Linked DNA regions of Symmachiella macrocystis. The protein of the gene in region 1 interacts with the protein of each later gene in a pairwise test. Links are inferred from orthologs where the notes say so. Each region holds a gene or a part of one and is shown on either strand. Other genes may lie near its edges. The genes, in order: priA and ssb.

What was found.
Region 2: the proteins of priA (region 1) and ssb interact in binary tests that used the Escherichia coli proteins (3 or more experiments, as listed by UniProt). The link is inferred for Symmachiella macrocystis from one-to-one orthologs.

The regions. Positions count from the first base shown.
Region 1 is NZ_SJPP01000001.1:4,379,948-4,391,203, reverse strand. What follows is about bases 7,913-10,861. They hold priA (replication restart helicase PriA), read left to right. Parts: upstream 7,913-8,220; coding sequence 8,221-10,503; downstream 10,504-10,861. Other genes in these bases: nadD (nicotinate-nucleotide adenylyltransferase), read right to left, coding at 7,913-8,020. Outside these bases: CA54_RS17140 (DUF1501 domain-containing protein), read right to left, coding at 1-145; ATP-dependent protease subunit HslV, read left to right, coding at 400-957; ATP-dependent protease ATPase subunit HslU, read left to right, coding at 945-2,300; CA54_RS17125 (CNNM domain-containing protein), read left to right, coding at 2,374-3,369; CA54_RS17120 (DUF1559 family PulG-like putative transporter), read left to right, coding at 3,497-4,795; CA54_RS17115 (sugar nucleotide-binding protein), read left to right, coding at 5,151-6,092; CA54_RS17110 (prenyltransferase/squalene oxidase repeat-containing protein), read left to right, coding at 6,267-7,430; more of nadD, read right to left, coding at 7,421-7,912.
Region 2 is NZ_SJPP01000001.1:3,541,344-3,552,525, forward strand. Bases 1-2,875 are described here. They hold ssb (single-stranded DNA-binding protein), read left to right. Parts: upstream 1-1,117; coding sequence 1,118-1,633; downstream 1,634-2,875. Other genes in these bases: pth (aminoacyl-tRNA hydrolase), read left to right, coding at 1-423; rpsF (30S ribosomal protein S6), read left to right, coding at 592-1,050; rplI (50S ribosomal protein L9), read left to right, coding at 1,764-2,267; CA54_RS13740 (REP-associated tyrosine transposase), read right to left, coding at 2,529-2,875. Also shown: more of CA54_RS13740, read right to left, coding at 2,876-3,092; argC (N-acetyl-gamma-glutamyl-phosphate reductase), read right to left, coding at 3,284-4,297; dnaB (replicative DNA helicase), read right to left, coding at 4,403-5,860; CA54_RS30015 (hypothetical protein), read left to right, coding at 6,115-6,240; CA54_RS13755 (hypothetical protein), read left to right, coding at 6,283-7,578; CA54_RS13760 (hypothetical protein), read left to right, coding at 7,694-9,097; CA54_RS13765 (SMP-30/gluconolactonase/LRE family protein), read left to right, coding at 9,176-10,285; CA54_RS13770 (M14-type cytosolic carboxypeptidase), read left to right, coding at 10,306-11,182. UniProt on the Escherichia coli protein: Plays an important role in DNA replication, recombination and repair. Binds to ssDNA and to an array of partner proteins to recruit them to their sites of action during DNA metabolism. Acts as a sliding platform that migrates on DNA via reptation.

The DNA.
Region 1 (11,256 bases):
GCCCAGCCATGCCGGTCTGCAAAAACCACCGCCGCGAGCCGACGCGAATCAAATCCTTGGCCGCCGGTTGAAACGGCGACTGCGCCGTCCCTTCAACATGGGCCTGTTGATGCTCGCTGCCTTGTTGTCCATCGAACGTCGTCATGCGGAAGTCTCGTCGTGAGTTGGGTTTCCAATTCTTCAGCCGGAACGCATCAGCGTGCGTTTATCATAATTGATATCGGCAGCCATGGCAAAGCGTATTCGGCAAATTGTGCCAATCCCGAATTACGTAACATCGCGGGTGAACGAGGTGCAACCCTTTACCTTGCCGCTCCCCCATGCAATTGTTACGTTTGACCCCACACCCCGTAAAAACGCGGGATTTGGCCAAAAACCAACAGACTTGAGACAGTAACGATGCCCCAAAACAAACCCAAATGGCGGTCGACGACGATCCTCAGCGTGCGTCGCGGCAACGACGTTGCTCTGGGCGGAGACGGCCAAGTCACGCTCGGCGATACAATTATGAAAGCGGATACCAAGAAAATCCGCTGGATGCTGGAGAATAAAGTGCTCGTCGGATTCGCTGGTTCCACCGCCGATGCCTTTGCGCTAATGGAGCGTTTCGAGGCAAAAGCCAAGGATTTTCCCGGCAATATCCCCCGGGCAGCAACAGAGTTGGCGCGAGATTGGCGGACCGATCGCATTTTACGAAAGTTAGAAGCCTTGATGGTCGTCGTCAGCGCCGAACACAGTCTATTGGTCACCGGACAAGGCGATGTGATTCAGCCTAGCGATGGTATCATCGGGATCGGGTCCGGCGGATCGTACGCAACCGCCGCAGCACGAGCGTTGTTGCGGAATACGGATTTGAAATCCGCGGATATTGTGAAAAAATCGTTGGAAGTTGCTGCTGAGATCGACATTTATACAAACACTGAAATTGTGGTGGAGGAGTTCCCGTGCGCGAAATGACACCCCGCGAAGTCGTTGCGGAATTGGACGCGCATATTATCGGTCAGGATGCCGCCAAACGCGCGGTCGCCATCGCGATCCGCAATCGTTGGCGCTGGCGACAATTGGACGCTGTCATCCGTAAGGAAGTCACGCCCAAGAACATCATCATGATCGGCCCCACCGGTGTCGGAAAAACCGAAATCACGCGTCGATTGGCAACGCTAACAGGTGCCCCGTTCATCAAAATCGAAGCGACAAAATACACCGAGGTTGGTTATTACGGCCGCGATGTCGAAAGTATGGTCCGCGACTTGGTGGAAGCATCGATCAAACTCGTGGAAACGAGCAAACGGATCGAGGTTGAAGAGGAAGCGGCGCGGCGCGTTGAAGACCGTCTCGTCGACCTGATGGCCCCGCTGACACCAGAGTGGGACAGTGCGAGCACCGACGAAGAGAATGCTGACGAATCCGCCGAACGTCATGCGCGCACACAAGAAAAGTTCCGCAAAAAACTGCGGGCCGGTGATCTCGAAGAGCGTGTGGTCGAATTGCAGATCGAATCACGCAATTCACCAGTGCAGATGTTTTCCAACATGGGCATGGAACAAATGGACGTCGATTTTCAATCGATGTTCGAAAAGATCGTCCCCAAGCAAAGCCAAGAACGGACGGTCAAAGTTTGCGACGCCCGCAAGATCCTCTTAGAGCAAGAGATCGAAAACCTACTCGATAAAGATGCGGTCAACGAAGAAGCGATCGCACTGGCCGAAGACACCGGGATTATCTTCGTCGACGAAATCGACAAAATCTGCAGCGGCGAAGGGGGAAGCAGCCAAGCCGATGTCAGTCGGCAGGGGGTACAACGTGATCTGTTGCCCATCGTCGAAGGAACAAACGTGCAGACCCGTTACGGAACGGTGAATACGTCGCACATTTTGTTCATCGCCGCCGGCGCATTTCATCGCAGCAAACCTTCGGACCTGATGCCGGAATTACAAGGCCGGTTTCCGATTCGCGTGGAATTGACCGACCTCACACGGGACGACTTCATTCGCATCCTCACCGAGCCGACGAGTTCGTTGACGAAACAATACGAAGCATTATTGGCAACCGACAACATCAAGCTGCAATTCACCAAGGACGGTCTGGAATCGATGGCCGACATCGCCTATCAGGTGAATCAATCGACGCAAAACATCGGCGCGCGGCGATTGCATACGATCATGGAACGGCTACTGGAAGAAATCAGCTTCGAAGCGCCCGATATGAAAAAGACGACAATCAAAGTCGACGCCACCTACGTTCTGGACAAACTCAAGGAAGTCGTCGAAAACGAAGACCTCAGCCGCTTTATCCTGTAATGTGTCACCCTCTGCTGCCGGATCCGCCGGAAGCAAGGGCATTCATGTTTCACCAAGTAAAAGGCCTCGCTCAATGGACGGTTGGTGGATGTGGGCGACCATCATCGTGTTGTTTGCGCTGGGAGTCCGTTTGTCCGCGTTTTTCAGCGGTTCGGAAATCGGCTTTTATCGCATCAGTCCCTTGCGGCTGAGCATCGAGGCGGATTCAGGGGATCGCGTGGCGCAGTGGCTGTTGCATTTCGTGCATCAGCCCGGTTACTTCGTCGCGACGACACTGGTTGGCAACAACGTGGCCAACTACATCACGACAATTGCCGTCACGTTGGCCACGGCAGCGGTCTTTGGCGCGTCGTCGGGTTATTTGGAGATCCTGGGGACGATCTTAGTCACGCCGCTGATCTTCGTGTTTGGGGAATTGATTCCCAAAAATCTCTTCTACGAAGCGCCTCACAGATTGCTCAGACAATACCGGCCGTGGTTCATGCTGTTTTATTGGCTGTTTTTGCCATTCAGCATTCCACTGGTCTGGTTGTGCAAATTGTTCGAACGGTTCAACCGGCAGGAACAAAATTCGGCAAAAACCACCCTCGGCAGAAAGCGACTGGTGCAGGTTCTTACCGAAGGGCATGAAGAGGGGTTGCTGACACAGGTGCAGAACGAACTGGTGCAAGGCCTGTTGCACAAAGCTCCCCAGCCGGTGACCGATTCGATGACCAAAACCGCGCGTGTCCTCGGCGTGCATGAAGATCTTTCCCCTGCGGCCACTCTCGATTTTGCCCGCCAGCATGGCTGTTCGATGGTCCCGGTTCGCCACTCCAAATCGGGCAACGACTGGTACGGATACGTACGCGTCGCCGATATCGGCTTATACGACCGCCCGATTCGCGACATTACGATCCCGCTACTCAAAGTCGATGCGACGGCCGGAAAACTAGAAGCGATCCTGGCAATGCGCTCCGCCGGCCTGGAATACGCGGCAATTTACAAAAACGACACGGTGCTCGGTTTGGCAACCGAGGGAGATCTTGTCGAAGAATTCTTTATTTCGCAGCAGACAGTTGGCCGCTAGCGGGTTACTATAGTGGAGCGGTCGATTCCGGCCGCGGTTCGCGACGGCACTTTTCCCCACATGACCTATGCCTGATTCGCAACACAACCCGGAGCGCCCACTGCGTCCTAAGAGCCTTTGGGAAGTCATGTCTCATGGCACCGTTCCCGATCCGGCAGTCACACCGCCGGAACCGGCTGAGGAATCCACGGCCGAGCCGAGCACGCCGACCAAGCCGCTTGCCTCGTTGTGGAATCTGATGGGAGCCAAACCAGCGGAGATTCACCCCGACGTAGCCACAAAGGATACAACCGTCACGCCGCTGCGTGATCAGGACACCTCGAAATTCGACAATATCGTCGAAGACGCATTACAGTCCGAAAACGAAAAAGCCCCCGCACTCAATCCCTCGACTGAGACGGCGGCAGCAGCCAAGCCCAAACGATGGCGGCCACCGGCAAACGGTAATGATCTGTTTGGCATCGAGATCCGCAAACCGCAGTCGACAACGTCCGATGTGCGCATCTCGCGCAAGGCCAAGACCAGCCTCTGGTTGGGGGGCTTGGCGATTGGCTTGTCCGCCTTTGCAGTTTACCCAGGAATGTGGACCAAATTACCGGCATTGTCTGCTGGGTTTATCGCCCTATTCAGCGGATTTCTAGCCGCCGATGAAATCCGCACATCACGGGGCCGACTGCTGGGGATGAATCAGGCGCTGCTCGGTATGGCGTTGAGCATCACAGGAATGTTCCTTGGCCCCTTGCTGGCCTGGGCCATCGGCGACTTGGCCGCCTTCCAATCGCACCAACAAGTCACCGAAACGCGGCTGGAGACAATCGGCACCGCCATCGATCGTTTCTATGACAGGCAACGGCAATTTCCCGCCGGGGGAACGTTTTTGGAACAACCCGGCGCAAAAGACCGCCCCATGCACGGCTGGATGACGGCGCTTCTCCCGTACATGGGTTATGAGCAGCTACATAAAAAAATTAACCCGTCGCTCCCCTTTGACGATGCCGTCAATGCGACCGCGCTGCGCACACAGGTTCCTGAATTTTTAGTCGCCGGAGTTGAGCAGACCACATCGATCAATCAATACGCCGCCGCACACTTCGCCGGCGTGGGTGGTCAAGAGAAAGATGCGAATGGCGATACCGTGCACTTCGGCGTGTTCGATAAGAACTCCACCGTGTTTCGCCAGGATGTGAGTGATGGTTTGTCGAATACTTTGATGGCCGGGCAAATCCCCGGCAATTATCCCGCCTGGGGAGAGCCGTCGAATTGGCGGCGGATCTCGCAGGGGCTCAATCGAGACCAACGTGGTTTTGGCAGCCCGGGCGGTGGCGATGTGCTGTTCCTCATGGCCGACGGCAGCGTCCGCAGTCTCGCGGCAGACACTGACCCCCGTGTTCTGCACAGCATGAGCACCCGCGACGGGACGGACTGAAACGCTGCTGCTTGCAGCGATCCGCGGCCGATTTCCGGGCGATTTTCCAGGCGAACATCCCGGGAAAATCGACTGACCGGGGGTGCCAAAATGTCGTCTCGCAATTCGTCAAAAACTGGGGTTGGCGAGTTTTGGCGGGCGGCAGTATACTCCGCCATCGTTTTCGGCAGAAATTGCCGGTTGAGAAAATGGCTTATGATGGCTGTCTCATAATCGCACCAAAAAACAGCACGGAATAGGCAACTGTAGTCACGACAGACACAAGCTTTGGTTAGCGGATGAGACAGTGGTCGAGGGGCTTTTGAGAAAGCCGAGCCGGGATTTAGAGATACACGCAAACGCATGGAGGCACCGCGTGCACAAGCTTTTTGTAGCAGGGATTGACAACGTCTTGGGAGCGAATCTGGCGGCGGAACTGGCCGACCGATTTGATGTTTTCGGACTGTCATTAGGCGATCCTATCTCAATTTCCGGGTGCCGCACGGCCCTTTGTGAAATACAAGATGCCGAATCGATCCGGAAATGGATATCAGTCGAACGGCCGGATTGGCTCGTCGTCTGCGGTCCCGCGGCGAACTCCTCATGGAATTCCGATCACGACGACGACCCCGGCAGTGACGCCATTCACGCCATGCGGCACTGGGCAACCGCTGCTCATGCAGCCGGCTGTGAATTCACCGTCATCTCCTCCGACGGCGTCTTCCGTGGACCATGGATGTTCCATGACGAACAAGCCGACCACTACTGCGATAGTTCCATCGCCCGCACAATTCGCGCCATCGAAACCGAAGCAACCGACAATTGCGAGCGGACTTTGATTGTCCGGACCAATGCCTACGGTTGGTCACCGACAAGCAACACACCCGGTTTTGTGGAATCGATTCTACATGCCATCGAAGAGGGCGATGCCTGCAAACTCGACTGCATTCGCCATGCCACGCCGATCCTTGCCAACGATCTGGCTGAGATTCTCGAACAGGCGTTCGAAAAACGGCTGGACGGTTTGTTTCATATTCCCGGCGCCGAACGGACAAACCCGTTTGCCTTTGCCCGGCGACTGGCCGACCAATTCGGTCACACCGACGTACACATTGCCGCCGACGACTGGCGAACACAAGGCGGCCGGATGTTTGGCCAAGGCGAGACTTCGCTGCGGAGCACGAGTATTCGCGAAGCGTTGGGAGTCGCCCCGCCGATGTTGATCGAAGGTATCCGCCGCTTGCACGCACAACACGAAAACGGATATTGCGAACGATTTGGCGCCGCACAAACATTGGTGCACGAAAAAGTCGCCTGAACCCGCGCCCCCGATTTCACACATAGCCCCCGGTTCCGCCGGGGGCTTTTTTTGTGTCTCCGCCTACAAAGGGATGTCGCAACGCGGTTGGCTGAGTTATACTCGGCGGACAAGCGCCGCTGAGTTGCAGCGGACCACGATTTGGCATTTCCGATCAAGAACGAAGGCGGTTCGGTGAAGCGTTCACATACCCGTCGACCAGTTCAATACGGGCTGGTGTTGAGTTTGATTTTAGCAGCGGCTCAGCCTGCCGGCGCAGAGGAACCAGCGACGCCCCTCACACCCACTGCTCCATCCTCGCCACGCGACGTACTTTCGGCGGCCCAATGGCGCAACGTGGATCGCTCGATCCATCGCGGACTGGATTACTTGGCGGCCCATCAACGCGAAGATGGTTCTTTCGAGGCGCCCCCCACCGGTCAGCCAGGCGTCACGGCGCTGTGTGTGTTGGCCTTTCTGTCTCGCGGACATTTACCCGGCGAGGGCCCGCATGGCGAGCGGATCAATCGCGCGATCGATTTTGTGCTCACCTGCCAGCGCGAGGATGGCATGCTTTCGTTCATCGAACCGGAACCGCATCATGTCCACGACGGCGCTTCGCATGCGGGGAACTACAATCATGCCATTGCCGGTTTGATGTTGGGCGAAGTCTACGGCATGACCAATCCGCAACTGCGCGAACGCACCAAAACGGCCATCCCCGCAGGATTACAATTTCTCCGCCGCGTGCAGGAGAAGGCCAAAACCAGTCCTCTCGATCACGGTGGCTGGCGGTACATTCGTCCCCGGCAAGGCATTGATGCGGATCTATCGGCCACCTCCTGGCAATTGATGTATATGCGCTCGGCACGGAACGCTGAATTTCACGTCCCCAAAGAATGGATTGAAGAGGCGATGGCCTACATCCGGCGATGCTTCAACAATAATCGCCGGACATTCTCATACACGCCGCACCGTTCCTTCAATCTGATTACCCCAGGAATTGTCGGCGGCGGAATCGTTTCGCTCTCGTTGGGAGGAGAGCACAACACCGAAATCGCCCAACTGGCGGGCAATAACGTGCTCCGCTATTCCTTTGCGCGGTACAACACCGCCTCGTTTCCCTACCATTACGGAGCCTATTACTGCAGCCAGGCGATGTATCAACTGGGCGGCGAGTATTGGACGAAGTTTTATCCGCAACTCTCAAAACATCTGCTCGCAAATCAACGAGCCGACGGATCCTGGGAGCGCGAAAACTTCAACAACGGCGACTATTTCGGCCGCAGTTATACGACGTCACTTTCAGTGCTGGCGCTAACACCGGCTTACCAGTTATTGCCGATTTATCAGCGATAAAGCTGTTGGGCTTCAATATAGCATTCGACCGCACGGGGGGTCATGTAGCGAATGCTCTGCCCGGATGCGGCACGCTTGCGAATGTCGGAGGAGGCCAACTCCAGGCCGGGAATTGTCACCAGATGCGTCCGCGTCGCGACCTCTGGCCCCATGAGCGATATCAGCTCATCGAGTTGTGGCATCGGTTCGCCACCACGATTCACGACAGCCAACTGAGCCGCTGCCAGAATCCGCTGCGGATGACGCCAAATCGGAAAATCACGCAACGAATCGGCCCCGATGATCAGGAACAATTCGCACTGCGAATCTTCTTCGCGGAGTTCTTCAAGTGTCTCGTAGGTATAGCTCGGTCCGCTGCGAGACAATTCGCGTTCGTCGACCGTGAACGATTCCTGCCCAGCGATCGCCAATCGCAACATCTCCACCCGGTCTTTGCCGAATGAGATTTTTACATCCGCTTTGTGCGGTGGAATCCCGGCCGGCATGAATCGGACTTCGTCCAATTGGCATTGTTCACGACATTGCTCAGCCAAGAGCAGATGCCCGTAGTGCACCGGATCAAACGTCCCACCAAATATTCCCAGCCGCATCGTCAAGGTTTCCTTACTTCTTTCGCTTTGCGTTTCAGATGTTAGAATCTTAGCGGAGCGGGAATTAAATGCCAAATGACCACGCAGATGGAAAGAGACCGTCGGCTGTAGACCTTAGGCTTTAGGTAAAAGACTTAATCGTCGAACCCTACTGCCTACTGGTCCTCCGTGACGAAAACCCTTCTCAATCACCACAACCAATGACCCCACCGGCGCAACAACAACTCTTCGATGACGATCCGCTGCCGTGGGAATTGGCGGCTGAGGAGGATGTTGAGTGTGCCGAGGTTGTCTTCAATCGACCGATGGAGCAGGCGTTTTCCTATCTCGTTCCCGAAGCGTGGCGGGGCAAACTCCGCGCCGGGCAGCGGGTGCGTTGTCCGTTTGGGCGCGGCAACCGGCCCACGACCGGTTATTGCGTCGGGTTTTCTCGGCCCAAAAATGCGGGCAAACTGAAGTCGCTGTTAGAAGTCATCGACCGCGAACCGTTGCTCAACCAACATATGTTGGATTTGACACAGTGGATCGGCGAACGTTACCTGTGTAGTTGGGGCCAAGCACTCAACACCATCATTCCTGCCGGCGTCAAAAACTATGCCGGCACCCGAATGCGCACCTATTTCAGCATCGACGAAGAGGCCTTAACCCGGCTGGGGGAAACGAATCTCCCCACCAAACAGGCAGCCGTGATCGCCGCCCTCCGCGCTGCCGGTGAACCGTTGCAGTCCAAGGAAATTGAACAGAGCGCCGATTGCGGCAGTGGACCGGTCAATGGCCTGAAAAATAAAGGAATTTTGCGAGTCACGCGTCGTCGCGCCGCTGCTTCCCCCCCCTCGACCGACGCAGTCGAGCGGGAACAAGATCTCACACTCAACCCCGAGCAACGCACCGCACTGGAGCAGATCCTTCAGCCGTTGCGCTCACAAAAACATGAAACCTTGTTGCTGCACGGAGTGACCGGTAGCGGAAAAACCGAGGTTTATATTCAAACGATCCGGGAAGTCGTCAGCTATGGCCGACAAGCGATCGTCCTCGTACCGGAAATCAGCCTCACGCCGCAAACGATCCGCCGGTTCGAGAGCCGTTTCGACAGTGTGGCCGTATTGCATAGTCACCTCACCGATGCGGAGCGTCACCGCCAATGGAAGCTGATATCGTCCGGGAACGTACAGGTGGTCGTTGGCGCCCGCAGCGCTGTTTTTGCCCCGACAACGCATTTGGGTTTGATCGTAATCGACGAGGAACACGAAACCACCTTCAAACAAGAAACCACGCCGCGCTATCACGCTCGCGAAGTCGCACGACAACGCGCTAAGATGGCCGGAATTCCGCTGATACTCGGCTCTGCCACACCGACGTTGGAATCATACGCCCGCGCGCGACGGGGCATTGATCAACTCATTACACTCAAAAAACGAGTCAGCGACCTACCATTGCCGCCGGTCAGTGCCGTGGATGTCCGCAATGACCCCCGGTGTGTCTCCGGCTCCGGTATCGGCCGCGCTATCCAAACCGCGATTCGGACTGCTGTTGAAGACGGCGGACAAGTCATCCTGTTTCTCAACGTCCGTGGACACTCCCCGGTACTGTGGTGTAAGGCGTGTGGCGAAGGGATTAAGTGTCCCAATTGCGACATCACGCTCACCTGGCACAAAGACCGCCACTTGGCGATGTGCCACACCTGTGAATTTGCGATCGATCCCCCCAAGACCTGCCCCCGTTGCGGACATGCGGCCGTGCGGTATTTTGGCATCGGGACACAACGCCTGGAAGAAGAAGTCGCCTCGAAATTTCCACGCTACAAATGCCTACGTATGGACAGCGACACGATGCGCAAACGGGGCAGTTATGAAACCGCACTCGATGCGTTCCGCAAGGGCGAAGTACAGATTCTGCTCGGCACCCAAATGATTGCCAAGGGACTCGATTTTCCGAATGTCACATTGGTCGGCGTGATCGATGCCGATACGATTTTGCATCAACCTGACATCCGCGCCGCGGAGCGCACGTTTCAATTGATCGCCCAAGTCGCCGGCCGCGCCGGGCGAAGCAGCAAAGGGGGCCGCGTGCTTGTGCAAACCTCCTCGCCCGACGAACCGGCGATCCAGTTTGCCACCGCGCACGACTACGTAGGATTCGTCCACGCCGAAATCCAACACCGTCGCGAAATGCAGGCCCCCCCGTTTTGGCATTTGGCCCGCGTGATCCTGCGCGGTTTGTACGACGACGAAGTCGTTGAGTTCGCCAACAGTATGGCCACTGTTCTGCGAAAAGCTGCCGAGGAATCAGACCTCCCCGTCCGCGTACTCGGCCCCGCCCCCGCCCCGATCATGAAACTCAACAAGTTCTACCGCCACCACTTCCAATTAGCAGCCGAACAAGCGGAAACGATCCAAAAGCTCTGGCGCAGCGTCGCCGCTAAGTTGCCCAAATCGAGCAACGTGGAATATGTGGTGGACGTCGATCCGTTGAACATGCGGTGAGCCCAGGCACGCGTGAATAAAATGGCCTTCGAAGAGAAGACTATTAAAATGAGAGCTGTTACTGATTTGTTCTTCTTTTCTCAATAGGTGAGAGGATGGTTAAAAGTGAGTGGAGGATCGTCGAAGGTGGCTTGCCCCTCACCCCAGCCCTCTCCCAGAGGGAGAGGGAGTAAAAAACACTGCCCAGAGCAAAACACTGCCACAAACCACTCCCCCCTCTCCCCCTGGGAGAGGGGAGGGGTAGCCGTGTGGAGCGGATTTGGTTCGCTTGGGAGCGGGGGAGGGTGTGGCTCGATTGATTGCAGTCATCGTTGGTTTTTCGGCCCATTTCGTCAACAAGTCGGTTCGCGGCCGAGTTTTTAGCACCCAAGAACAATGCACAGACGGTTGTCTCTTACTGTTCCGTGAAGCGGTTACACCTAGAACGACGCGAATGGCGATCGGTCGATGTGCCCCAGCGTTTTGCAACGGACGTGATGACCGCCGGAGTTTAGCAAATCACTATTTCCAAAGTCCGGCCAAGGCAGAGCGTCTGATGTGATTTGGCTGGTGGACCAACACGAGTGACTATTAAAAACAAACGTCGTATAGAAGGATCAAATTTGAACAACCAAAAGGCGAGCTAGCTCCGATTTGTTAGGAGGACGGTTTCGACTTTTTAAGTTGCTTAATGTCAAGTCCTGCTCGCCGAATGAATGAATGTAAGAGATCCGTTCGGCTCTTCAACGCGACCAGCTCAGATTTCACGGTGAT
Region 2 (11,182 bases), 840 kb from region 1 along the record:
CTGATCGGGACAACTAAGGTTTTGTTGTTGGCTCCGCAAACTTATATGAATGCCAGCGGCCGTAGCGTACAAGCGGCTGTCAGTTTTTATCAAATAGAGTTGGTAGACGTGTTCGTCATTTGTGACGACATGAATCTGCCCGTCGGACGAAATCGGATTCGCAAGTCTGGTTCCGCCGGAGGGCAAAAAGGGCTGAAGAATATTTGCGATCACTTACGCTCCGATGAAGTCCCCAGACTTCGTGTCGGAGTTGGGACTCCGCCGGGGACTCAAAGTGGAGCGGACTTTGTTCTCAGCAAATTCGCCAAGGCGGAACGTGCCGAAATGGATTTGGCAGTCGCTCGCGCGGCCGACGCCGTCGAGTGCTGGGCCGAGCAGGGAATTGCCGCGGCCATGAACGCGTTCAACGCAGCGGATAAATAAGTCGGGCAGATAGCAGAGACGGGCAGAAAGACAGTTCGGAAACAACATAACAGCGATTCAGTGCGATCTGGCGGCGCGACTGGGACAGTTTTTTAAAACTTCATCCCGTGTAAGTCGCACGTTCAGCAAAACCTTTTGCCAGAGAAATTAGGACAGGGAGACGCGGCTGTGGCGGTCAATACCTACGAGGTGATGTTCCTCATCGACAGCAATAAGTACGCCGGCGATCCGGACGGCTCACTGGGCGAGATCAATAAGATCCTCGAACGGGTCGGCGCGGAAACCTTAGCGGCACGGCCGTGGCAGGACGGCAAATTGGCTTATCCCGTCGAAGGCCGCCGCAAAGGGCTTCACTATTTGACCTACCTGAAAATGGAAGGCCAAAACCTGGATGAGTTAACCCGTCTGTGCAAGCTGAACGACATCGTTCTGCGGCACCTGGCCATCAAACTCGACGCAGCCTTGGTCGAACCGATGGTGGCAGTCGTCAATGGTGAATCCCCCACCGCATCAGCGGAGAAGGCGGCAACAGAAGAAAAGGCTGCAACAGAAGAAAAGGCGGCATCCGAGGAATCGGCCTCTAAGGAAGCCACAGGCGAAGCGTCCGAGGAAGTCACAACTGCTTGATCTTGCGATTGCCGAGGTCTAGGACGCATCGACCTCGCATGACCAATAAAAATGGGAAAACCGTCTCATGGCGAGTTATAACCGAGTCATCCTGATCGGGAACTTGACCCGTGACCCAGAAGTCCGCTATATCCCCTCGGGGACAGCGGTCTCTGAGCTTGGGTTGGCGGTCAACCGTACCTGGTTCGACAAGCAATCCAACTCGCGTAAAGAAGAAACCACGTTTGTCGACGTGACCCTTTGGGGACGTGAGGCGGAAGTGGCTGGCGAATACCTCTCTAAAGGCCGTCCCGTCCTCATCGAGGGGCGATTGCAACTCGATTCCTGGGAAGACAAACAATCCGGGCAACGCCGCAGCAAGCTGCGCGTTGTTTGTGAACGGATGCAAATGCTCGGTTCCCGTGGCGATGGCGGCGGGGGGGGTGGCGGTCGTAGCGGCGGCGGCGGAGGCTACAGCGGGAGCAGCAGCCAATCCGGTTACGGCGGCGGTGATCCCGGTTCACAGGCTCCACCACAAGGCGACGACTTTGGTCCTCCCTCCGGTGGTGGTGGCAACGTTCCGGACGATGAGGTGCCGTTCTAGGGCCGAATTGATCCCAGCCAGACAAATCGTCACTCAGTGACACGGCCCGCGGCGATTGAGACGCAGTGCCACATCGACACAACAGACAATCCACAAATTTTTGAAGATTACCATACGGGAAATTGACACTATGTCCAAAAAACGTCTCCATGCCATGCGTTCGGGCGTGCCCAAAGGGAATGCCGAACTGCTGTTGGCCGAGGATGTACCTGCACTCGGAAAGCAGGGGGAAATCGTACGCGTCAAGTCAGGTTACGCTCGCAACTATCTGGTTCCGCAGGGACTGGCCACGATCGCCACCGACGAAAACAAGCGGATGGTCGAACGTCACCGCATTCGATTAGCCGAACTGCAAAAAGATCGCATCAAGTCGATCCGCAACTTGGCCGAACAGCTCAGCGAATACAGCGTGACGCTCGAAGCCAACGCCAATCCCGAAGGGCATCTGTACGGATCGATCACCGCTCCGGAAATCAGCAAAGCCCTCAAAGCGGCCAAATACGATATCTCCCCCGAACAGGTCCGCCTCGAAGGCCCGCTCAAAGAAATCGGCATGTACACGGTGAAAATCCACCTGCACACCGATGTCGAAACCGACGTCAAGGTGTGGGTCGTCCCGACGTCATCGACTTGAGACGTCGCGGCTTCCTGAATTCACAGGCACAATCGAAATCCCCGTAGCCGTTTTGGCTGGCGGGGATTTTGTTTGCGCGGCTCGAGATAACAAGCAGAATGCATTAACCACCAAACCCCGTAGGTCCGGCTGTGCCGGACGAATCCGGGTGCGAATTTATATCAATCGTACAACGTGATGTTGCGGTGGCTTTTTGATTAGTTCCGGCCGGTAGAACCGGCCCTGCGGAGGACGTGGGTCCGTTCCCAGTTCTAGCTGGCCTTACTCACCAACGGTTGCGTCAATGCTATGAAATCTGGGCTGGTTTGATGTCTCGCATGCCCAATTTACGGGATAGACTCCACGACGCACCCAGCGATGAAAGCTTGACCATGGCCATTCGCTTGGGCACTCTACCAATCCATGCTTTACAGGATTGAAGTGGATATAGTCGAAATGGCTCTGGAAATCATCTTCTGATTCAATCGTGTGCTCCCAAAACTTGGTTTGCCAAATACCGCGTCTCCCATCCCGTTTTTTCCCCGCCGAAGTAGTCTGTTCCCGCCCGTCAACAGAAAGCCAATTCTTCGTGAATTCCTTTTTGATCCATGCCCAGCGCTTCGGGTAATTGCTATCACCGGTTGGCAAAGTCCAGATCGCGTGTAAATGATCGGGTAGTAAGACGATCGCATTCACTTCAAACGGCCACGACTGGCAGCACCGACGAATACAATCGCCAAACATCACTCTAGCATTTTGTGAACGGAATAATGGAGCGCGATATTCCGTTACGAGTGTAAAGAAAAACGTTCCTCCAGGGACGTGAGCGCGACGCCAGTTGGGCATGATGCGGCCTGACCTCCAACCAGAATTTCCGGCTGTGCGCATTTAACATGTGACTGCTAAATCGCGTAGGTCCGGCTGTGCCGGACGAAACCGGATATGAATAGACGTTAATCGTACATCGTGTTATTGCGGCAACGTTTTGAATAGTTCCGGCCGGTAAAACCGGCCCTACGGCTAAATGCGCTCCCACGTCACGGCAACAACCCCAGCGTCTCCTCAAATCCGCACACCAAATTGAAATTCTGCACCGCTACGCCCGCTGCTCCTTTGATCAGATTGTCGGTGCAGCTGAAGATGATTGCGTTGTCCCCAACGCGGCGGACGGTGATGTCGCAGAAATTGCTGCCGGTGACGTCTTTTGTGGCCGGCAGATGTTCGACGATGCGGACGAACGGTTTGTCGCTGTAATACTTCCGCATCACGTCCAGCAATTCATCTTCGGTGATCGCGCTTTTGAGTTTCGTATAGATCGAGCACAAGATACCGCGGTCCATGGGCATCAGGTGCGGGGTGAAGACCACGTCGACCTTGCAACCGCCGACTTCACTGAGAATCTGGTTAATCTCCGGCGTGTGGCGGTGGCGACCCACGGAGTAGGCGGCGACGCTTTCATTGCATTCGGGGTACAAGGTCGTCAATTTTGGTCCACGACCTGCTCCGGAAATACCGCTCTTCGCATCGATGAAAATACCCGTCGGTTCGATGTGCCCCCCGGCGATCAGCGGCGCGAGTCCGAGTATCGACGTGCTCGTATAACAGCCCGGATTGGCGACTAATTCTGATCCGGGAATGCGGTCGCTCCAAATCTCGGGCAAACCGTACACCGTGTTTCCCAGTCGCGTGGGATCGGTATGGACCTCGCCGTACCATTGTTCATAAACGCCTGGATCATTCAGGCGATAATCGGCGCTGAGGTCGACCACCTTGCAGCCACCAGCCAGCAATTGCGGAATGACCTCCATGCTCGCCTTATGGGGCAGTGCACAAAAAACGACGTCGGCTTTTTCGCAGATTTCATCCGTCGTCAGATTGTCGCAAGTCAGGTCCAACCGGCCGTGCAAACTGGGGTGAATGGTTTGGACGTGCGGACTTCCCTCCTGCCGTGTGGTGAGGGCGGTGATCTCCACTTCGGGGTGAGCAAGTAGGATTTTGATCAACTCCAGGGCGGCGTAACCCGTCGCACCGAGAATGGCGACTTTTACCATGAGGGAACTTCCCAAAAAATCAATGACTTGCAGAATGAAAGCGCAGGGGGACGAATCCGTATATTTTACGGGACACCCGTTAGCGAACAAGGGTTCAGCGCTGTGTTAAAACCCGCCCATATCGTCGTCACCGAAATACCCGCCGTCCGGTTCGGCCATATGGCTGTAATCGACGAATCGCATCGACTCTTTTTGCCAGGTCAGGTCCACGATTCCGGTGGGACCACTACGGTGTTTGGCCACAACGACTTCCGCTTTGCCGGGCGAATCCTCGGGGTCGTAGGCGTCCGGACGATGCAAGAACATGACAATGTCGGCATCTTGTTCGATCGCTCCACTTTCCCGCAAGTCCGCCAAGCGAGGCCGCTTATCCTCTCGCAATTCGACGCCACGGTTGAGCTGTGCCAAGGCGATGACGGGGACATGAATTTCTTTAGCCAGGAATTTCAGCCGCCGTGTAATCAGTGAAATCTGTTGTTCCCGCGGCGCGCGTTTGTCTTCCGGTTCGATCAATTGCAGATAATCGATAATGATTAAGCTGATATTCTGCTTGCGTTTGAGGCGACGGGCGATGGCGCCGATTTCCGACATATTGCGACCCGGTTTGTCGTCGATGTACATCGGCATGCCGCCCAACTCCGACGAGGCTTCCATCACGCGATCGTATTCGCCATCGTCGAGGTCGCCTTTGCGCATTTTGTGCCCGTCCAGCTTGGCGGTGATGCATAAAAGCCGTTCGGCCAATTCTAGATTAGACTGTTCCAGGCTAAAAATCAGCACGCCCCCTTCAGGGATTGTACCGTAGGGTAACTCTTCGCCGCGTTTTACATATTCGTCGCGCAAGCGATCACGAGCTTGGCGGGCGACAGCTTCGGCGATGTTCACCACAAACGCGGTTTTTCCCATACTGGGCCGTGCAGCGAGAATCACCAATTCCGAGGGTTGGAATCCGTTTGTTTGGTTATCGAGATCCGAAAAGCCAGTGCTCAGGCCGCTGATGCTCCCCTCTTTTTCCCGCCTCTGTTGAATGCGGTCGAACGCATCCATCAGAATATCCTTGAGCACCATGTTGTCGGTGTTTTCCTGCTGTTCGACGATTTGAAAAATCGTCTGTTCCGCCTTGGTGAGGATGTCGACCGTATCCTGAGAACTGTCGTAGCTTTCACTGAGAATATCGGTGCAGGCGTAAATCAGGTTCCGCAAGATGCCTTTGTCGCGGACAATTTGTGCGTAGTATTTTGCGTGGGCTGCGTGCGGGACGGTGTTGAGGATTTCGCTCAGATGTCCGACACCGCCGACCTCGTCGAGCTGGTCGGTCCGTTGCAGATGTTCGGCGACTGTGACGACGTCGATCCCGCGATTGCCCGATTCGTGCATGCGATAGATCGCATCGCAAATCTGCATGTGGGCTTTTACGTAAAAGTGATCGGGCGTCACCAACTCGACGACTTCGTCGATCACGTCGTTGACCAGTAACATACTACCCAACAAGCTTTTTTCCGCCTCAATATCCTGCGGGGGCAGGCGATCGGCTTCGTTGGTTTTTGGCGTGACAGTTGCCATGAAATATCCTCCCTGAATTGCCAAAAGCACTTTGCATTAATGCATTTAGCACGTTGTTGACTACTGAGGCCGCACGGCCGAGGTTGCCACGGAAGCTGTCGGAAATGCACGGCGGAGAGGTCCTGTTATGACCGGTCAACAGAGCGATAGCAAGTCCACAAATAACGTTGTCGCAACCTGTTGTCCGGACGCGTGATAGTGCAGCGGCTGGTACTCGATCATTGCCCGATGGTGGCCTTCGAAGGAGAATTGTGATGGCCAAACCAGCGATTGAGCAGTCGTGTATGCCGTTTCTGCCGAAGCAGCGTTTGTCCGGCGAAGTTCGGGTAAAAATCGAAGTTGTGGGCCGCGAGATGGCGAAGGCGGAGCGGATTCCTTAGCATGGAGGCAAATGAACTCTCACCTTGCCTGGGAAATGTCTAATGCAGCGCGTTTTCGGATCAACTCTTGCCTGTCTGGTTTTGGCAATTCCGCTGATGGGTTGGATCACATCTCCAGGCCCAGTGCGTGCAGATGATTCCGTTGATTCGCCGGCAAAACAAAAATTGCCGCGCATCGCTGCTGTGGTCACTGAATATCGACATAACTCCCATGCCGACGTCATTGTCAGCCAGTTGATGCAGACCAAGACTCTCGATGGAAAAGGCGAGTTTCCCAAACTACAACTCGTTTCGCTGTATACCGATCAAGTCCCCGAAAATGACACGAGTCGCCGATTGGCCAAAGAACATGGCGTGCCGGTTTTCGAGACAATCGAAGGAGCTCTCACGCTGGGAACGGGGGAACTTGCCGTCGATGGCATTTTGTTGATCGCTGAGCATGGTCAATATCCGAAGTCCGACACCGGACAGACGATCTATCCCAAGAAACGACTGTTTGCTGAAGTTCGCAAAGTCTTTGAAAGCAGCGGTCGGGTAGTCCCGATTTTTCATGACAAGCATGTCGCCGACAATTGGGCCGACGCCAAAGAGATCTATGATGCGACGCAGCGGCTCAAGATCCCCTTCATGGCGGGGTCTTCATTGCCCGGTTTGTGGCGGTATCCTCCGGCGAACACCAAACGAGGGGCAAAGCTGAAAGAGATCGTCGCCGTCTCTTACGGTTCACTCGACGCGTATGGTTTTCACGCCTTGGAAATGGTGCAATGCCTGGCCGAACGCCGTCAGGGGGGCGAGACCGGCATCGAATCGGTCTATTGCCTAGAAGACGATGCGGTGTGGGAAGCCGGTGAGCAGGGCGTGTATGATCAAGAATTGTTTCGCGCCGCCTTGTCCCGCCAAAAAGCACGTCCGATTTCTCCCGACCAAGACATGCGAGAATTGGTTCCGCACCCGGTGCTCTTTGTGATCGACTATCGCGATGGATTGCGGGCGAGTGTGCTGCAACTCAATCCCGCGCTGCAAGGGTGGTCGGTTGCGTGGCGCGAGGCGGACAGTGACGAAATCACCTCGACATTATTTTGGACGCAAGAAGCCCGTCCGTTCGCACACTTCAATTTTTTGTTGGAGGGGGCGGAGAAAATGTTTCATACTGGCCAACCGACCTGGCCCGCTGAGCGGACCTTGGTTACTAGCGGTGCGTTGGACGCGTTGCTAATTTCTAAGTTACAAGGGGGTAAACCGGTAGAGACCCCCTACTTGGATATTGATTACATGACCGAATGGGATTGGCAACAACCGCGCAATCCGCCGCCAGGTCGTCCGATCATGTCTCAGTAAAATCGAACGATTCCTATTCGTTTTTCTTACGGTCCGCATGATGTCCCGACCGTCAAAATAGAGATAACCTCCAAAAAGTATTATTCCCGAATCTCGGACTGAAGGCGTTGTCATTATGAGTTCTCAACCGACACTTGGCCGTGTGGATTCCATGGACCAGTTTCGCGGCTTTACCGTGCTGAGCATGTTCATTGTGAATTTCGCTCACTTCCAAGCCATCAGTCCGTTTTGGAAACATAACGACAACTACGTCACGTTCGCTGACTGGATCATGCCGGGATTTATCTTCGCTGTCGGATTCTCCTATCGGTTGACGATCCTGAAACGCCTGGAGAAGTTCAGTGCGATGACAACGTATTCGACATACTTTCGCCGCTCACTCGCGTTGATTTTGGTGTCGTTGATGTTGTACGGCTTTGGAGGCGATTTTAAACGCTGGAGCGATTTCAGCGCAGAGGAAACCATCCAAGTGACCAACGCCGAAGGCCAGATGGAAGAGGTGCAAGTCAACAAGACGTTTCAATTTGTGATGCGGTTGATCAAGTCCAATCTCTGGGAAGTGCTCAGCATCATCGCCGTTTGTCAGATTTTTGTGATGCCGGTGATCGCCGCTGGACCACTCATTCGTTTCGTGGTCATGCTTGGCTGTTTAGGGGCGCACGTATTGATTTCCGTTTGGTTCAATTGGGCATTCGTGCATGGTGACCAAACCAATTGGATGGTCCAATTATGGCACACCGGCGGCAATCGGTGTTGGGATGGTGGATTTTTTGGCATCATGTCCTGGTCGGTGGCCATGCTGGCCGGTTCGTTGGTCTACGATATTCTGGCGTCGAATACCCGTAAAAATGCCGGTGGCAAGATCTTTCTGTTTGCCGCTGTATTCATGATCATCGGCTACATTCTCTCATGCGGTACGCGGTTTTACGATATTCCTCTCGATGAACCCCAGCCCGATAAATATGCGTCCGACCCCATGGTCCCTGATTTCAGCAAGGCTGCGGGACGCGGGTTGTCAGGCCTGTTAGCCGAACCGCCGTTTATCATGCCGCCGCACCCTGACCAAAAAGCAACCAACGCCCGCCTCGAAAAGAAAAAAGAATTAGAAGCGTTGCCGGATTTGGATGAGAAACAACAAAAGGAATTAGAAAAGCTGTCGCGGAGTTTGTTGGGTGCGCAGCACTACGACTACGGACGGCAGTGGAACTATTGGATGATGTACAAGCGGATGGTCAGCGTTTCGTTTATCCTCTTCGCCACAGGGGTCGCGATTGCGATTTATGCGTTGTTCATTCTGCTGTCGGATATCGGTGGCATGCACATCGGCGTGTTCCGTACGTTCGGTATGAATCCACTGGCCGCCTATGCGATTCACCACGTTGTGGGACACTCGATGCATAGCCTCGCACCGAATGATTCGCCTTTGTGGTACTGCTGGTTTATCACGTTTGTCTTCATGGCCATTAACTACCTGTTTGTACGCCATCTTGAGAAGCACAACATCTTTATCCGGCTCTAGTGATGTGGGACAGCGGTTGAAGCGCGTTCTGTTTCGCAAACTGTCACGAGGAACCTTCCACCTTGAGAGGAGACAACCATGACCGAAATCGCCAACGGAAACGCTGAGGAGACCGTTCGGGCATCCGTGCCCGCCGCTCGATTGGGGCGCCGTTCATTTCTGGCCACCGCTGCGGCAACTGCGGCAGCAACGGCCAATCTCGCCTTTGGACGTGATTATGGTCCCGGCGCGGCACCGGTCCGTTATCCAGATCCCGATGTGGTGGTCCTTGATCCTCGATTCGCCAAATACAAATTGGGCAACGCGCCGATTCAACGGCTGTATCGCGGCACGTTGTGGGCCGAAGGGCCAGCCTGGAATGGAGTCGGGAAGTATTTGTTGTGGAGTGACATTCCCAATAACGTCCAACATCGCTGGCTGGAAGAAGACGGACACGTCAGCACGTTTCGCAATCCGGTGGGAAACAGCAACGGCAACACCTTCGACTATCAAGGACGGCAAATCTCGTGTCAGCACGGACACCGCCGCGTCGTGCGATATGAATACGATGGCAGCATGACCGTCTTAGCCGACAAATGGGAGGGCAAACCGCTCAACGCTCCTAACGATGCGGTCGTGCACCCTCACGACGGGGCCATCTGGTTCACCGACCCGGGTTACGGCAGCTTGATGAATTATGAAGGGGTCAAGGGGCCGCTGCATATCAAGGAAGCGGTCTATCGTATCGACGCCAAAACCGGCAAGATGGACAAGGTCGCTGACGAGATTTACAAACCCAACGGCCTCTGCTTTTCACCCGATTACAAAAAACTCTACGTCGCCGACACGGGTGCGTCGCACTACCCCGACGCGCCCAAAGACATCAAAGTCTGGGACGTCGTTGACGGCAAGACGTTGGCCAATCGCCAAGTGTTTGCGTCGATGGAACTCAACGGCAAGGCGGGCTTCGCCGACGGGATTCGCGCCGATGAAGACGGCAACATCTGGGCTAGTGCCGGCTGGGTTGGCGAAGGCTATGACGGCGTGCACATTTTTGCTCCCGATGGCGACCGTATCGGGCAAATCCTGCTGCCCGAAATTTGTTCCAACGTCTGCTTCGGCGGCACGAAACGCAATCGCCTGTTCATGACCGCCAGCCAGTCGCTGTATGCGGTGTATGTCGAGACCAAGGGCGCGCACGTATCGTAAGCGGAAAGGCTCATCTGACGGTGTCTCTCGTTTCCAAAACCGTGGCTGCCTTATGCGCGCTGGCCGCCTGTACGATGACGGTCGATGCCGGGGAACTGCGGGTCACCTCCGATTTTCCCGGCGGATCGGCTCAGGTTGTGCAGATTGATCAAGCCGCACGTCGCGTCTCGATCCGCCCCGCCGGAGATCCTCAATTCGGTTGGCCCTGTTGGTGGTATTTTCGTCTGGACGGAATTGAGCCGGGCGAAACGATAACCTTGGAGGTTGTGGCGGACCAACTCAAACGTGCGAACGGACAAGCGCTCAGTGCGAATTGGGCTTTGCCGAGACGCGCGGCAATGAGCATCGATCAGAAGCTGTGGTTACAAACTCAGCCAGGTGTGCGCGATAAGAATCGTGCAGTCTGGACCGCAAAAATTGATGCAACCACCGCGTGGTTTGCTTGGGGGCCGCCGTTTCTTCCCAGTGACGCCGAAGCCTTGACCAAAAAACTGGACAAGTCGTCCCCGCACGCAACGGCGTTTACGCTTTGCCGCACACGTGCCGGTCGCGCTGTGCCTGCGATAACAGTCACCGAAGGTGGTGACGATGACGGCACACGAATGGCTGTGTGGGTGCAAGCGCGGCAACACGCGTGGGAATCCGGCGCGAGTTGGGTCGGACGTGGTTTTGCTGAATGGCTCATTAGCGATGATCCCCGTGCTGTAGCGCTGCGTCATCGAGCGGTCGTGTATTTCGTGCCGATCATGGACATCGACAATACGGCGACCGGGAATGGCGGGAAGGAACAAGTCCCCTATGACCACAACCGTGGATGGTTTGCCGATACGCAATGGAATGCCATTAAAACTGCCAAGCAGAAGCTGGAGGCGTTGGATCAACGACAGCGCCTTGTCG